Linked DNA regions of Marinomonas mediterranea MMB-1. The protein of the gene in region 2 interacts with the protein of the main gene of each other region in a pairwise test. Links are inferred from orthologs where the notes say so. Each region holds a gene or a part of one and is shown on either strand. Other genes may lie near its edges.

Evidence for each region.
Region 1: the proteins of MARME_RS09005 (region 2) and grxD interact in binary tests that used the Escherichia coli proteins (3 or more experiments, as listed by UniProt). The link is inferred for Marinomonas mediterranea MMB-1 from one-to-one orthologs.

Annotation. Positions count from the first base shown.
Region 1 is NC_015276.1:3,279,699-3,287,995, reverse strand. What follows is about bases 1,931-4,619. They hold grxD (Grx4 family monothiol glutaredoxin), read left to right. Parts: upstream 1,931-2,954; coding sequence 2,955-3,284; downstream 3,285-4,619. Other genes in these bases: MARME_RS15025 (LysR family transcriptional regulator), read right to left, coding at 4,131-4,619; MARME_RS15030 (peroxiredoxin), read left to right, coding at 3,372-3,995; argF (ornithine carbamoyltransferase), read right to left, coding at 1,931-2,733. In the rest of the region: MARME_RS15050 (ATP-binding protein), read left to right, coding at 1-586; MARME_RS15045 (LysR family transcriptional regulator), read right to left, coding at 756-1,682; more of argF, read right to left, coding at 1,828-1,930; more of MARME_RS15025, read right to left, coding at 4,620-5,081; MARME_RS15020 (LysR substrate-binding domain-containing protein), read right to left, coding at 5,254-6,132; MARME_RS15015 (2-hydroxyacid dehydrogenase), read right to left, coding at 6,168-7,160; MARME_RS15010 (cold-shock protein), read left to right, coding at 7,541-7,750; MARME_RS15005 (DUF2058 domain-containing protein), read left to right, coding at 7,905-8,297. UniProt on the Escherichia coli protein: Monothiol glutaredoxin involved in the biogenesis of iron-sulfur clusters.
Region 2 is NC_015276.1:1,974,875-1,981,963, reverse strand. What follows is about bases 4,205-7,089. They hold MARME_RS09005 (BolA family protein), read right to left. Parts: upstream 5,823-7,089; coding sequence 5,586-5,822; downstream 4,205-5,585. Other genes in these bases: mlaD (outer membrane lipid asymmetry maintenance protein MlaD), read right to left, coding at 6,823-7,089; MARME_RS08995 (MlaC/ttg2D family ABC transporter substrate-binding protein), read right to left, coding at 6,212-6,826; MARME_RS09000 (hypothetical protein), read right to left, coding at 5,925-6,197; murA (UDP-N-acetylglucosamine 1-carboxyvinyltransferase), read right to left, coding at 4,303-5,565; hisG (ATP phosphoribosyltransferase), read right to left, coding at 4,205-4,300. Also shown: MARME_RS09035 (Nif3-like dinuclear metal center hexameric protein), read right to left, coding at 1-560; MARME_RS09030 (S1C family serine protease), read left to right, coding at 576-1,613; MARME_RS09025 (SRPBCC family protein), read right to left, coding at 1,764-2,336; hisD (histidinol dehydrogenase), read right to left, coding at 2,345-3,655; more of hisG, read right to left, coding at 3,659-4,204. UniProt on the Escherichia coli protein: Involved in cell resistance against acid stress.

The DNA.
Region 1 (8,297 bases), 1.3 Mb from region 2 along the record:
GATTGACGAAAGCGCTCATAACACAATTTCAGCGCTTGAAGACGATGTAGAAGAGTTAAATACATTAGTCGATGAAGTATTAACGTATGGTAAGTTAGAGGAAGGTTCTCTGGCGCTTAATTTTGAGGAAACGAGTATTCGTCAGTTAATTGATGGTATTCTTGAGCACAACCAACCCTTGCTTAAACACCTGAATGTTTCTGTTTTCATTGATGACGACGACGAAGTCATCGCGGATGCTCATCATCTTCATCGCGCACTTCAAAACCTCATTCTGAATGCTTCTAAGTACGCTAACGTTGCGATTTCAATTCGCTTTTCTGCCGATGATTCACGTTGGCAGGTCGACATTGAGGATGACGGTCCAGGGATCGCATTTGAGGATCGAGATAAAGTCTTTATTCCTTTTCAGCGTTTAGATAACTCTCGAACTCGTGCGTCAGGGGGATATGGACTGGGTCTTGCAATAGTGCAGCGAATTGCTTTTTGGCATGGCGGTGCGGTGTTGGTCGATTCCAGTGGCTTGGGTGGCGCTAAATTCAGCTTGATTTGGTCTAAAAATCAACACAGCGAATCGGTGTCTTAGCTTAGGTCTTTGATTTTTTAGAAACGCTTATAGTGACTGAGTGCAGTGCGAAGTCGCTATAAGCGTTTTAATTAAGCGGTCTCTTTTCTCTTTGCTGCGCTAGTCCATTTTTTGAGACAGTCCCTTTGTTGAAGCGTTACGTTATTAACGTAAATGCTAAGTCAGAATACTATAACTCTGGCGACAAGATGCCTCGTAGGTTTTTGAAGCAGGTCTTTTTCGCAGTGGTTACTAGGTCCTCCATATAAGCATTTTCAAGTTGATCTTTTCTTATTGCTAAATAGAGCTTACACCAGACTCCTTCTTCTCCAAGCGACTTAGTAATAACATACTGTCTATTGGTGTATTCGGTTAACGCCCAATTGGGTAGGCAACTGATTCCTCTTCCGCTAGCGACTAGCTGCATCATCATAAGTGTCAGTTCACTATGACGAATTCTTGCTGGTGATATGCCTGCAGGGCCTAGGAAGTGCTTAAATATGTCTAATCTTTCCGTTTCAACAGGATAGGTGATCAAGGTTTCATCGGCTAAGTCTTCAGGCTCTAAGAAGTCTTTTTTTGCCAATGCGTGGTGCCTTGAGAGTGCGACTAGCGATTCATATTGGAAGAGGGGAATGTATTCAATATTTGGTAAATCTTGTGGGTCGGATGTGACAACTAGATCCAAGTCCCCACGAGCTAATGCTGGTAAAGGCATGAAGCTGAATGCCGTTGACAGGTCTAGCTCGACATCAGGCCAATGTTCGCGAAAATGGTCGATGGTTGGCATAAGCCACTCATAACAACTGTGGCATTCTATTGCGATATGCAGTCGACCGCTTTCGCCTTCCGCAAAGCGTTGAATATCTCTCTGAGCGGAACGAAAAGAGACCAACACGTCATCAGCAAGCTGAAGTAGTCTCAGGCCGGCACTGGTAAATCGTACGGGTTTGGTTTTTCGAATGAATAAAGAGCAGCCGAGTTTCTCTTCTAAATCTTTTAGTTGGTGTGATAGGGCGGACTGAGTTAAATGTACGCGTTCCGCGGCTTCTACTAGGCTTCCTGTTTCCCGAAGTGCAGTTAGAGTTTTTAGGTGCCTAACTTCAATTATGCTCATATGGGTCTGTTTTCGTGAGTTTGTTTGAATTTGAGTCTATGTTTAACGCTGTATTGGAGAGCACAGTGGTCGTGTAAAAGTCTCAATGTATTAAAAGAAAAAAAGCCCGATAGACCAAGGCCTAACGGGCTTTTAGGTGATTCTGTTACTTACAAATCAAAAATTCAAGTAATGCTTTTTGAGCATGCAGTCTGTTTTCCGCTTCATCCCATACGACAGAGTCTGGATGATCTATAACACCAGCGGTGACTTCTTCACCACGGTGAGCAGGAAGACAATGCATGAAGAGTGCGTCGTCATGTGCTAAGGACATCAGTTCTTCATTGACTTGAAAACCATCAAAGTCCTTTTCTCGCTGCGCTTGCTCTTCTTCTTGACCCATGGAAGCAAATACGTCAGTAACGACTAAGTCTGAATCTTTCACTGCAGCTTTGGCATCATTTGTAATAGTAACAAACGCTTTGTTTGCAGTGACCAATTCGGCATTTGGCTCATAGCCTGTTGGACAAGCTACGACAAGATGAAAGTTTAAAATGGCTGCTGCATTTATATAAGAATGGCACATGTTGTTACCATCACCAACCCAAACGACTTTTTTGCCTTCAATGCTGCCTCGGTGTTCTTCGTAAGTTTGCATGTCTGCAAGTAGCTGGCAGGGGTGAAAGTCATCTGTTAACGCATTGATAACGGGAACAGAGGAGTTTTGAGCGAAAACTTCAACTTTATCATGTTCGAATGTGCGAATCATAACGGCATCTACCATACTGGAGATAACCTTTGCACTGTCTTCGATTGGTTCACCTCGCCCCAGCTGTGTATCGCGTGGTGATAGAAAGAGGGCATGTCCGCCGAATTGAGCCATACCGGATTCAAAGGAAACACGTGTGCGGGTCGATGACTTCTCAAAGATCATTGCTAAGACACGATTTTTTAACGGCTCATAGATGACGCCTTCTCGTTGCATTTTCTTTAGTTCAATTGCTCGAGAAATAAGCTGTTTAAATTCTTCGGTCGTAAGGTCTTTAAGGGTCAAAAAATGCCTTGGCGCCACTGCCTGTTACTCCTGTGAATAAGTGTTGTTTAAAGGGGAAATCGGACAATTTAATACAGACTTTTGGCAGAGTAAAGTATAAGTCGTGAAAACCCTATAAAACTTGGGGTTGTAATTTAGTAGTAAGACCCAATAAACTTCCGCATGAGTAGCACTTTGTAGATAAGAAAAAGTTGGCAGAGTGAAGAAAAAATTTTGATAATCGACGAGGTTTTCGCATCGTGAGTAACACAATTGAAACCATAAAAGAGCAGATTGAGAGTAACGATATTCTTCTATATATGAAGGGAACGCCTCGTATGCCGCAGTGTGGCTTTTCTTCTCAAGCCGTTCAAGCACTAATGTCTTGTGGTGAGCGTTTTGCATTCGTTAATATTTTAGAGAACCCAGATATTCGCGCTGAGTTGCCAAAATACGCAAACTGGCCGACTTTTCCGCAGTTGTGGATTAAGGGTGAGTTGGTTGGTGGTTGCGATATTATTGTCGAAATGGCCCAAAATGGTGAACTTGAGCCAATGGTTAAAGACGCCGTTTCTGACGCAGAAGAGTAATGAGATCGGGCTGACTGTAGTTAGCCCTTCATGTAAGTCGTAATGTGAATTTTAAATAACAGAGTATAAATAAGGGGATTTTATACCATGTCTATTCTAGTAGGTAAGAAAGCACCAAACTTTACCGCACCAGCAGTATTGGCTGACGGTCAGATTGTTGACAACTTTAATTTGTCTGAAACGATCAAAGGAAAATACGCAGTTGTATTTTTCTACCCGCTTGATTTCACTTTTGTATGTCCTTCTGAAATTATTGCGATGTCAAACCGCATGGAGCAATTCCGTTCTATGGGTGTTGAAGTGATTGGTATCTCTATTGATTCACACTTCACGCACAATGCTTGGAGAAATACGCCCGTTGAAGAAGGTGGTATCGGTGCAGTTGAATATACACTTGCTGGCGATATGAACCATGCTATTGCTCAAGCATATGGCATTGAGTCTGAAGGTGGTGATTCATATTACCCTGCTGGTGTCGCTATGCGTGCATCGTTTGTTATCGACCAAAAAGGCATCGTTCGTTCTCAAATAGTAAATGACGAACCTATTGGCCGTAATATGGATGAGCTTGTTCGTATTGTTGATGCGCTTCAGTTCTTCGAAGAAAATGGTCAAGTGTGCCCTGCTGGCTGGAATAAAGGTGACAAAGGTATGGTAAACACTCCTGATGGTGTTGCTTCTTACCTTAAAGACAGCAGCGAATCTCTGTAATTCGCTAACAGCTGATTTTGCATTGAAAGACCGCCCTTTTTTGTAGGGCGATTTAAAAACGCGCTATCTCTAAGGAGATGAGCGCGTTTTTTACGTCTAGTTGTTTTGTTATGAGCCTTGTCTTAACTATAAGCGCTAGCGACTTTGCGCTTTGAGTTCGTTAGCAACTGCAATGACTTGCTTTCGGAACCATATGTGGCTGGCGTCGTGATGTAAAAGAGGGCTCCAAATCATCTTAAGTTCGATGGGAGGGATGGTAAAAGGAGGCTCTAATATGACGAGATCAGGGTTGTTACGATTTACCATGGCAACCTTTCTTGGCAGAGTTGCTATGAGGTCTTGCTCCATGGCGAGATGCATCGCCGTATGATAGCTGCGAGTGAAAACTCGAATGCTGCGCTTTTTACCTTGCGCTTGAAGCGCTTCATCTACCCAGCCTAACTTCTGTACATCCGTTGGATCCATACCAACTCCAACCCCAAATCCGGTTTTACTAACCCAAATATGTTGGGCTTCAAGGTAGGTTTCTAAATTGAAGTTTTGAGCGATCGGATTATTGCTCGCCATCATACACACGAACGTGTCGTGCCAAACGCTTTTTTCGTGGAAGGATTGAGGCAGCTCTTCGAAGCGGTTTATTGCCATATCAATCTTACCAGCTTCGACATCATGAAAAGTCACATCGGACGGCGTCATTATGTCTAGCGTAATACCTGGTGCTTTTTCCCGAAGAAAGTTTAATAACCTTGGGATAACGGTAGACGCTGCGTAATCACTTGCCATGATCCGATAAACGCGTGTTGACGTTTTTTCGTTAAAGTCGGCTTCGGGTTGCAATGCTTCTTCGAGCTCTAGTAAGACTTTACGCACAATAGGCTGAAGGCGTAGCGCCTTTTCTGTTGGTTTCATGCCTTCGCTTGTGCGGACGAGCAGAGGATCTCCCATTAAATCTCGCAGACGTTTTAAGCCGTTACTCATAGCGGGTTGAGTAATATTAAGCTGATTGGCTGAGCGCGTTACATTGCATTCTCTCAATAGGACGTCTAAATAAATGAGAAGATTTAGATCAATTTTTTTTATATTCATTTTGATGATGTTTTGGGTGGTGTGAATAGAATTGGTGAATCTATTTTAGAGATATGTAGGGAAAGTACAAGAGCCCAAGCGATATCGCTTGGGCTCTGATTATAGTTCATCGATATCGTCATGGGCGTCAATTAACATGATTTTCTTGAAGTGCATTATTTTATTTGAAAGGCTACTCTGCCGAAAGCAATTTGCACTGATCGATAAATCGTTCTGCGTTTTGAGTCAGGGCTGTATTTCTTGGGGTAACAATTAAAAGGTTGCGGTTCAATTCTAATGGTGTTTTATAGAGCTGAATTAGGCCCGCTTCTAATTCTTGAGACACGGCTAGTTTAGATAAGCAACCTAAGCCCATTTTATGTATAACGGCTTGTTTAACCGCCTCCATATGGTTCAGAGACAGTGTTACATTTAAGTTTGGGATAGAGGCGCCCATTGCTTGCTCAAGAATATTTCTTGTTCCCGATCCTGCTTCGCGCATAACCCAATTAGCGTCTCTTAAATCATCCCAAGAAAGTGATGTGGGGCTGTCTTCTTTGGCGGAACCAAAGACAACTAATTCATCTTTTAGCCATATTGATGTCGCGAGTTCAGCGTGTTGACAGTAACCTTCGATAAAGCCGACTTCTGCTTTCCCGGTAAGCAGTTGCTGAATCACTTCTTGCGTATTCCCAATATCAAGGTCAAAGCGAATATTCGGATGTGCCTCTTTGAACAATGCCATTTGCTTGGGCATTAAATAGTTCCCTACACTTACGCTCGACGCAATGTGTAAGGAGCCACTTAATTCGTCAGACTCTCCCATGCTTTCAATTTGTTCAATCTGGCTTAGAACGGCCCTTGCTTGAGGTAGTAAGCTTCTTGCTTGAGCAGTGATCTGCAAACGCTTCCCATGCCGTCTGAAAAGCGGGCGTCCCAGTAGTGTCTCTAACTCTCTAAGTGCCTGGCTCGCAGCGGGCTGGCTAATGGCGACAAGTTCTGCTGCAGCCGTAACGGAACCTGTGTGAACGACAGCTTCGAATATTTGGAGTTGGCGCAGGGTGATTCTCATAATTCTCACAAATAATTGATTAAGGTATGAGAATTCTAAAGTGTGTGGTCAGGGATTGGCACTCCATTTTTAAAACTAATTAAATTATTGAGCGTGGTTTCTGCGATATGTTGCAATGCAATGTCGGTAAAATAGCCTTGATGGCCCGTAACAATAACGTTTGGAAAGGTTAAAAGAAGCTGAAATACGCTGTCGTATACAATGTGATCTGACATGTCTTCAAAGAAAATATTGCCTTCTTGCTCGTAAACATCCAGTCCTAAGTACCCTATTTTTCCAGTATAGATATTGTCTATTGCTTCTTGAGCGTTCACCAACGCGCCTCTGCTCGTATTGATGATCATAATGCCGTCTTTCATTTCCTTTAGTGTTCTTTCGTTTATAAGGTGATGTGTCGAGGCATTTAGTGGGCAGTGTAAGCTAATAATATCTGCTTTACGGTAGATGTCATGTAAGTCCGTATATTCACACCCCATTTCAATCAGTTGATCGTTTGGAGAAATGTCATAACAGAGGACATGGCAACCAAACCCTTTCATAATCCGACAGAACGCTTGACCAATTCGACCTGTTCCTATGCAGGCGACGGTTTTTCCTTCTAGGTTAAAGCCCAGCAACCCTTCGAGTGCAAAATTATTGTCTTTCACTCTATTATAGGCGCGATGAGTTTTTCGATTGAGTGCCAAAATCAATGCCACGGCATGTTCGGCGACAGACGTTGGGCTATAATCGGGAACGTGGAAGACTGAAATGCCATTGGCTCTTGCAGATACTAAATCTACGTTATTGTATCCAGCACATCTTAGTGCGATGCATTTAATATTAAGCGCAGCAAGTTCCAATATAACGTCGCGGTTTAAGTCGTCGTTTACGAAACAGGAAACACCGTCAAACCCTTTGGCGAGAGTCATGGTTTCTAAGCTTAATCGACTTTCAAAAAAATGAAATTCGATCCCGCTTTCAGATTCAGCAACGTTCTCGAGAGTTCGCTTGTCGTAGGGTTTGCATGAGAAAACCGCGATCTTCATTTGTATCACCTTGTTCTATCGCCTTGTAGGAGGTGTTCTCAGGAATGAGAATCATCACTTTCACTATAGACGCGAATATTTTTCAACCCAATTCAAAATGACAAAAGCTTTGACCTTGAACAAGGTTTCAAAGGGAAAAATGTTTATATGAAAGAAAATAGGGTGAATAATGTCTAAATGTTCGTTGACCGCCGTTAACAAAGCGTTCTACAATCATATTGTTTAAAAGAGTTGGAAATATTTATGTCCAGAGTTACAGCGCTGCAAGTGTTGACCTGTTCAGTCATAAGTAATACCGAGTTTTTTTAGCACTTCCCTCGTGCTGGCTTTACTTAAGGTTGGCTGAGAAAAAATGAACATTAAACATACAGGAAAGCACTATGTCTAACGTAGTAACTGGTACAGTTAAATTCTTCAACGAAACTAAAGGTTTCGGTTTCATCACTCAAGAACAAGGTCCAGACGTGTTTGTACACTTTTCTGCGATCAACGTTTCTGGCTTCAAAACTCTTGCTGAAGGCCAAAAAGTTCAGTTTGAAGTTGCTGATGGCAAAAAAGGTCCAGAAGCTCAAAACGTAACGCCTCTTTAATATTTAAAGCGCGTACAATGAGTGTAAAAAAGGCAGCTTTGGCTGCCTTTTTGCGTTTCTAGCGATTCATAAAATATAATTGCCTCCTTTTTGCGATTTTATAAAACCTCTTAATCGCAGCCTCCTTAATTTAGAGACACAGAGAGAAAACGACATGGCGGGTAAGTCACTTCAAGAGCAACTATTAGGCGCTGGTATCGTCGATAAAAAGAAAGCTAAGAAAATCAAAGCCGAAAAGTTGCAAAATAAACAAAAAGCAAAAAAAGGTCAGTTAGATACACAAGAGGAAGAGGCTCGTAAGCGTGCGCTTCAGCGTCAAAAAGAAGAAAAAGTGGAAAAAGATAAGCAGCTGAACCTAGAGCGACAGAAAGAGCTGGAGAAAAAAGCGATTGCCGGTCAAATTCGCCAAATGATCATAAACAATAAGGTCGACAAACAGGATGGTGATGTCGCATATAACTTCACCGATAATAAGGTCGTGAAGAAGATGTATTTGAGCGATGCAATGCACAAAGAACTTTCTGAAGGCAAATTGTCTCTTTTAGTT
Region 2 (7,089 bases):
TTCGTAATATAGCCCTGAGCTCCCCCTGTGCATAATGCCACTCGCTTAATGGCGGCATTGCTTGTCTGCTCAAACAAAACATCACGACCAACGGCCTTCTCTACACGCGCCTTAAAAGCCAAACCACTCTCAGGTTGGGCTAACTCTCCAACCAAACCAATGGATTCATTCAATGGCTTTCCTTGCTCAAGAGAAGAAAAGTCACTTAAGGACAACGCCACTGCGAGACCTGAATTATTTCCATAAGTTGGATGAGCGTCCAAAGGCAAATGATAGCCGAACAAATTAATGTCATTTTTAATCAAAGCACTAATCCTACGATACTTCATCCCTTTGATTTCTGGCGCTTCCCCTTTCCAAAAGTAACCGTGATGCACAACTAAGGCGTCAGCCTCTAATTCAATCGCCCTATCAATTAAAGCCTGAGACGCGGTCACTCCTGTAACGACTTTTGATATGGTATCCTTACCCTCAACCTGCAAACCGTTTGGCGCATAATCACGAAATAAGTGCGGGGTTAGCAAACTTTTTAAACGTTTTTCAAATTCAACTCGCTGCAAGGTAACTCCTTATCAATGAAACGTCAGCATTATTCACATTGGGTTATTTATATTTTAGCAGGCATCTGCTTTGGCCTAGCAACCTTATTATGGCAATTAAAACATACGACAGAGGTTGATAGCTATGCAGATGCAGCCTCACAAGCAAGCCCAGCGGTTGTTAACATATACACGAGTCGAACGCGATCCACGCCACTTTCAAACCAACAACGAAAAACCATCTCCAGCTTAGGTTCAGGCGTCATCATTAGCTCTAATGGTTACATCCTAACCAACCACCATGTAGTACAAGGAGCGACGGATATCATTGTAGCCCTCCCCAGTAAAAGACAACTATTAGGGAAGCTGGTTGGAAGCGACCCTGCCACCGATCTTGCTGTCATCCGCATTGACAACTCAGACCTTCCAACCATTCCACTTGGAAACAGCGATAAACTGCGTATCGGAGATAAGATATTAGCCATAGGCAACCCTTTTGGTATAGGACAAACGGTTACCGCAGGCATAATCAGTGCAAAAGGACGAAATACAGTGGGCCTAAATACCTATGAGAATTTTTTACAAACGGACGCTGCAATCAACCCGGGAAATTCAGGCGGCGCACTCATCAACATGAAAGGCCAGCTCGTCGGCATCAGCTCCGCTATTTATTCAAGTTCAGGTGGATCTCAAGGAATTGGGTTCGCTACGCCAATCAATGACGCAGTCAAAATCATGAATGAAATCATATCATCAGGAAAAGTGATTCGTGGCTACCTCGGCATCGAAGTCGAGCAGATAAACTCAGCGCTTGCATCTACCTTCCATCTGGCAGCCAAAAAAGGGTTACTGATCACCAAAGTTGCTCCTCACAGCCCAGCGAAGAAAGCAGGTCTAGAGGTAGGGGACGTCATTATCAACATCAATGGAAATGAAACAATCGAGGCCAAGACTACACAATCTTACGTCGGCTCTTTAAAACCAAAAGACGAAATAACAGTCATAGGAATTCGCGGCACTCAGTCTTACCAAACAAAAATAAAACTGGAAGAGCAACCAACATTAGGCACATAGTACATAAGATCTTGGAGACCTTAAACGAAGGTCATGAGCGAAGCCTTATTTCACACTTTCAGTGATAAGGCGACGCAATGGACGAAGAGGGAAACAATCATCGCGGAATAACTTGATAGTACCAAGCTTTAATAAAAACTTAATGAGAACCTATGACTGCTCAACCAAGTTTTTTAGATTTTTAAGACTGATTTCAAAGTTTCGACCCGCTACTCTATTAGCAAACATCGCAATATAAGAACTAAACAAACCAGCATTAAGCTCTCCGTTTACAGTCCAGACCACCTGAATCCCGTCATCTACCTGAGAAGCTTGAATTAGATTATCAACAACTGCTGCATTCTGGCGTGGCACCACCTCAAAATGAAGACTGGAACCCGACACAGAAAGCACATGCAATGTCCCAACTTTATTGGGGTCATCATAAGAGATATCAAAAGCCAGACCAGACTTAAGCTCATTGCCCACTAACAGGCCGTCTAACGCCGCCTCACTAGTTACGACTCGACCCTCTTTGACATACATCCATTTTTGTAAAGCTTGCTCTGAATGAATCACATCCATTACATCATCAAGCGTAGAGTCGATGATCACAGAGCGAGTCACTTTATAGGTCGAAGGCAAGAACAGACCAATAACAAAAACCACTAGAATGGCAATGGCTAAATAGCGCATCACCATTCGCAACTGATAATAAAAACTACCGGGGCGCACTTCAGGCATAAATAAAATTAGCCTTTAATACGATATTCAGCAGACATTGCATGGGCCTCTAAAGACTCCCCTCTCGCCAATGGCGACGCAATTTTTCCGAGCTCACTGGCTCCTTCAGGAGAGCAATAAATCAATGAACTTCTCTTCTGGAAGTCATATACACCCAGTGGAGAAGAGAACCGAGCTGTACCGGAGGTTGGCAAAACGTGATTCGGCCCCGCACAATAATCGCCCAGCGCTTCAGGCGTGTGACGCCCCATAAAGATTGCACCAGCATGCCTGATTTTAGGAAGCCACTCCTCTGGAGACTCCACGGACAGCTCTAAATGCTCTGCTGCGACGATATTAGCAATCTCAATCGCTTCATTCATATCAGAAACATGAATAAACGCTCCGCGCCCTTCCAAAGAAGCCTTTATAATATCTTTTCGACTCTGATCTTCGATAAGCAATTCCATAGACGCCTTCACAGCACCTATGAAATCAGCATCTGGAGATATTAGAATCGATTGAGCATCTTCATCATGCTCAGCTTGCGAGAACAAATCCATCGCTATCCAATCTGGATCGGTCTTGCCATCACAAACAACCAATATTTCGGACGGCCCAGCGATCATATCAATCCCTACCGCGCCAAACACCATGCGCTTTGCTGTCGCAACATAGATGTTACCAGGCCCGACTATCTTATCAACTTTCGGCACGGTCTCTGTCCCATATGCCAACGCCGCCACAGCTTGAGCACCACCCACAGTAAAGACACGACTAACACCTGCGATATAAGCAGCTGCCATTACAATATCGTTGACTTCACCATCTGGCGTTGGCACAACCATGATAATTTCTTTTACGCCAGACACATGTGCAGGAAGCACATTCATAAGTACTGAAGAAGGGTAAGCCGCTTTACCACCAGGCACGTAGACACCCACTCGATCTAAAGGCGAGACCTGTTGACCCAGCATGGTGCCATCAGCTTCTGTATATTGCCAAGATCGCTGACCTTCCATTTGCTTTTCATGATATGAACGTACGCGCTCCGCGGCCTTTTCTAGCGCTTCTAGAACATCAGCAGGAACTCGACCACTTGCTGCTTCTAGATCATCGCGGCTTAATTCCAGTTCTGACGACACACTTACAGTGCGGCGATCAAACTTATTTGTAAACTCAATGAGAGCCTCGTCGCCACGTGAGCGAACAGCGTTGACAATATTTTCCACGCTAGACTGTACACCAGCATCTGAAACCGAGTCCCACGCTAAAAGCGCATCTAACTCTTTCCTAAAGTCATCTTGAGTCGTCGAGAATGATCTTATATCAAGTTTCATATTCTACTCTCCCTCGTTACGAACAGCAGAACGCAGCATCTCAATAATTGGTTCAATTTGCTCGTACTTTGTCTTGTAGGCTGCTTTATTGACCACAAGTCGAGTACTGATATTCGCAATAAGGTCACGGGCTTCTAAACCATTCGCTCTAAGCGTGTTACCTGTATCAACTATATCAACAATTAAATCTGCTAAACCCATAATAGGTGCAAGTTCCATCGCACCATATAGCTTGATAACATCCGCTTGAATACCCTGTTCAGCGAAGTATGATTTTGCTGTTTTAGAGAATTTGGACGCAACCTTTAGACGTCGATTAGGAAGCGCCTCCCCCACTACACCAGCCGTCATTAAACGACACTTAGAAATTTCTAGGTCTAACAATTCGTACAGGTTTTTTGCACCGGCTTCCATCAATACATCTTTACCGGCCACACCAAAATCAGCAACGCCATGCTCTACATAAGTCGGCACATCCGTCGCTCGCAATAAAACCAATTTGATATTCAGGTGATTGGTATCAAAAATGAGTTTCCTGCTTTTTTTCATATCCTCTGCTGGAATAATATTAGCTTTCTCGAACAGAGGTAACGTTTCATCTAAAATGCGCCCTTTTGAAAGCGCTATCGTTAATGTTTCTTTCATGATCAGTTCACAACCCTTGAAATACGTGCACCCAAAGCCCCGAGTTTTTCTTCGATACATTCGTATCCACGGTCAATATGATAGATACGATCAATCTTAGTATCGCCCTGTGCCACAAGAGCAGATAAAACCAAACTCGCAGAGGCACGTAAGTCTGTCGCCATCACTGGCGCCCCTTTTAGGCCATCACAACCTTTGATGATCGCTGTATTACCGTTTACTTCAATATCCGCACCCATACGAACCATTTCATTTACATGCATAAAACGGTTTTCGAAGATGTTTTCAATGACACGACCGACACCCGTCGCAACAGAATTCAAAGCCATGAATTGAGCCTGCATATCAGTCGGGAACGCAGGATAAGGTGCAGTACTAATATTCACAGCCTTAGGACGCTGTCCCTGCATATCAAGTTCAATCCAATCGTCGCCTGTTTCCACCTGAGCACCAGCTTCTTCAAGCTTCGCTATAACCGCTTCAAGAGACTTTACATTTGTCTCCGTGACTTTAACTTTGCCACCAGTAATCGCTCCGGCTACCAAAAACGTTCCGGTTTCAATGCGATCAGGCATTACTGAGTAATTAGTGCCATGTAGCGTCTCAACGCCATCGACAACAATCGTATCCGTACCATGACCCGTGATTTTAGCCCCCATCTTGATCAAGCATTCGGCAAGATCTACCACTTCAGGTTCTTTGGCAGAGTTTTCAAGAATCGTTTGGCCGTCTGCCAACGCTGCCGCCATCAATAGGTTTTCTGTACCAGTCACCGTTACTTTATCGAAAAAGATACGCGCACCTTTAAGGCGATCGGTCACTGTCGCAACAATGTTTCCATTTTCGACAACGATGTTTGCCCCCATGGCTTCTAAGCCACGCAAATGAAGATCGACAGGTCGACTACCAATGGCGCAGCCACCGGGAAGAGAGACTATTGCCTTACCAAAATGACTCAACAATGGACCCAGTACCAGTATGGATGCCCTCATTGTTTTAACTAATTCATAAGGCGCTTCACAGTTATTAAGAGTGGACACATCTAACTGCACATTCATACGCTCATCGACGACAACACCACAACCCATTGAACCAAGTAGCTCAAGCATGGTGGTAATATCGTGCAAGTGAGGCAGATTTCGAATTGTAATTTCTTCTTTTGTCAGCAAAGTAGCAGCAAGAATAGGCAACGCAGCGTTCTTGGCTCCAGAAGCGCGCACTGTACCGTTCAGCGTTTTACCGCCGATTATCTGTAATTTATCCATTGATTCACTCGCGAATTTGGTTAGAGCTGGCTGTACTGAGCCAAAGTGTATGTCTTCATAGTGACAGCATGAATAGCACCAGAGGAAATAGCGTCTTGTAGATGAGAATAGACGAGTTGTTGACGCTTAACTGTATTTAAACCCTCAAATTGGTCGCTAACAACGACCAATTGAAAATTACAACCTTCACCGTCAGCGTATACCTGACAGCCTTCGATCTTGCTTTCTAGCAACGCTTTCACTTCACCTGCGTTCACTTTCACTCCAAAATAGTGTTTTTTTGATTTTTATTTATTCTACACGATAAGTAATCGTTGATTAACTAACTTTTATGAACTTCACGAGCAAAAATAGTGAATCTAAGTTCTGAATGTCAAAACCTGATCAACGCCATACAACTTTGCCATATCCACCAGCTCATCGCTTGCGCCAACCACCTCTAAGCGCTTACTCTTTTTTACAACTTGAACAAGCAACGCAAATAAAGGCGCACCAGCACCAACAAGCGCAGAAACATCGACTATGTTCGCAAGCTCCTTTTCTTTACTCAATTGTCCAGAAAAGCCCTTGATTGAATCCAATGCATACATACCAGACAACACAATCTGATCAGGCGAAATCGTCATTTTCATGGTATTAATCCTCTTTATTTAGCCGCTAAGGAAGATTCCCACGCAGAGATCGCATCATCTAAGTTGTTTTTATTCTTCTGCATCATAACGCCAAACTGCTTGCGAAATGTAAGCCCAAAATTAATTCCATTTATAATGATATTACTTAACTGCCAGTTACCTGATTTACTTTGCGCCATATAAAAGGCGATATCTATCGCAGTGCCATCGTCTGTTTTAAAACCAACATCAACTTTAGTTTCTTTACCTCGCTGATTTGACGCCAATGGTTTAACTTCAATCGCACTCGGATCAAAATCCAACAAAGTAGTGCCGTATGTATTAATGAGTGTCGCTTTCGTCACGCTCGAAAAACGCGATCTCTGATCAGCGCTTGAGCGGCGGTAATATTTCCCCATTACTTTCTTAGCAAAGTCATTGAAATCAATAACCGGATCCAACACCCCAGACACTGTTTCATAAAGTCTTTGCGGGTCTTTCGAAAGCACTTTTTTCTGATCAACAATTTTCGTTTTAAACTGATCAACCACAGCTAACACAGCATCTCTTGCACCCTCATCTGGCGCAGCACTTACACTTTGCACAAAAAAAACAGCGAATAGAGCAAAAAATCTGATCATATGACTCATTGTTCTTCCTCATCTGATTTAAATAAGAACTGACCAATTAAGTTTTCCAGCACGAGCGCAGACTGAGTATCGAAAATTTCGTCACCGTCTTTTAGCGATTCCTCTTCAGCCCCAATGGTTATACCAAGATATTTTTCTCCTAGCAGACCACTGGTTAAAATAGCAATTGAACTGTCTGTTGGGATATTATCGATATCACTGTGAACCGACATTGTCACCAGCCCCATGAAGTATTCTTTATCAAAAGAAATACTCTCGACTTC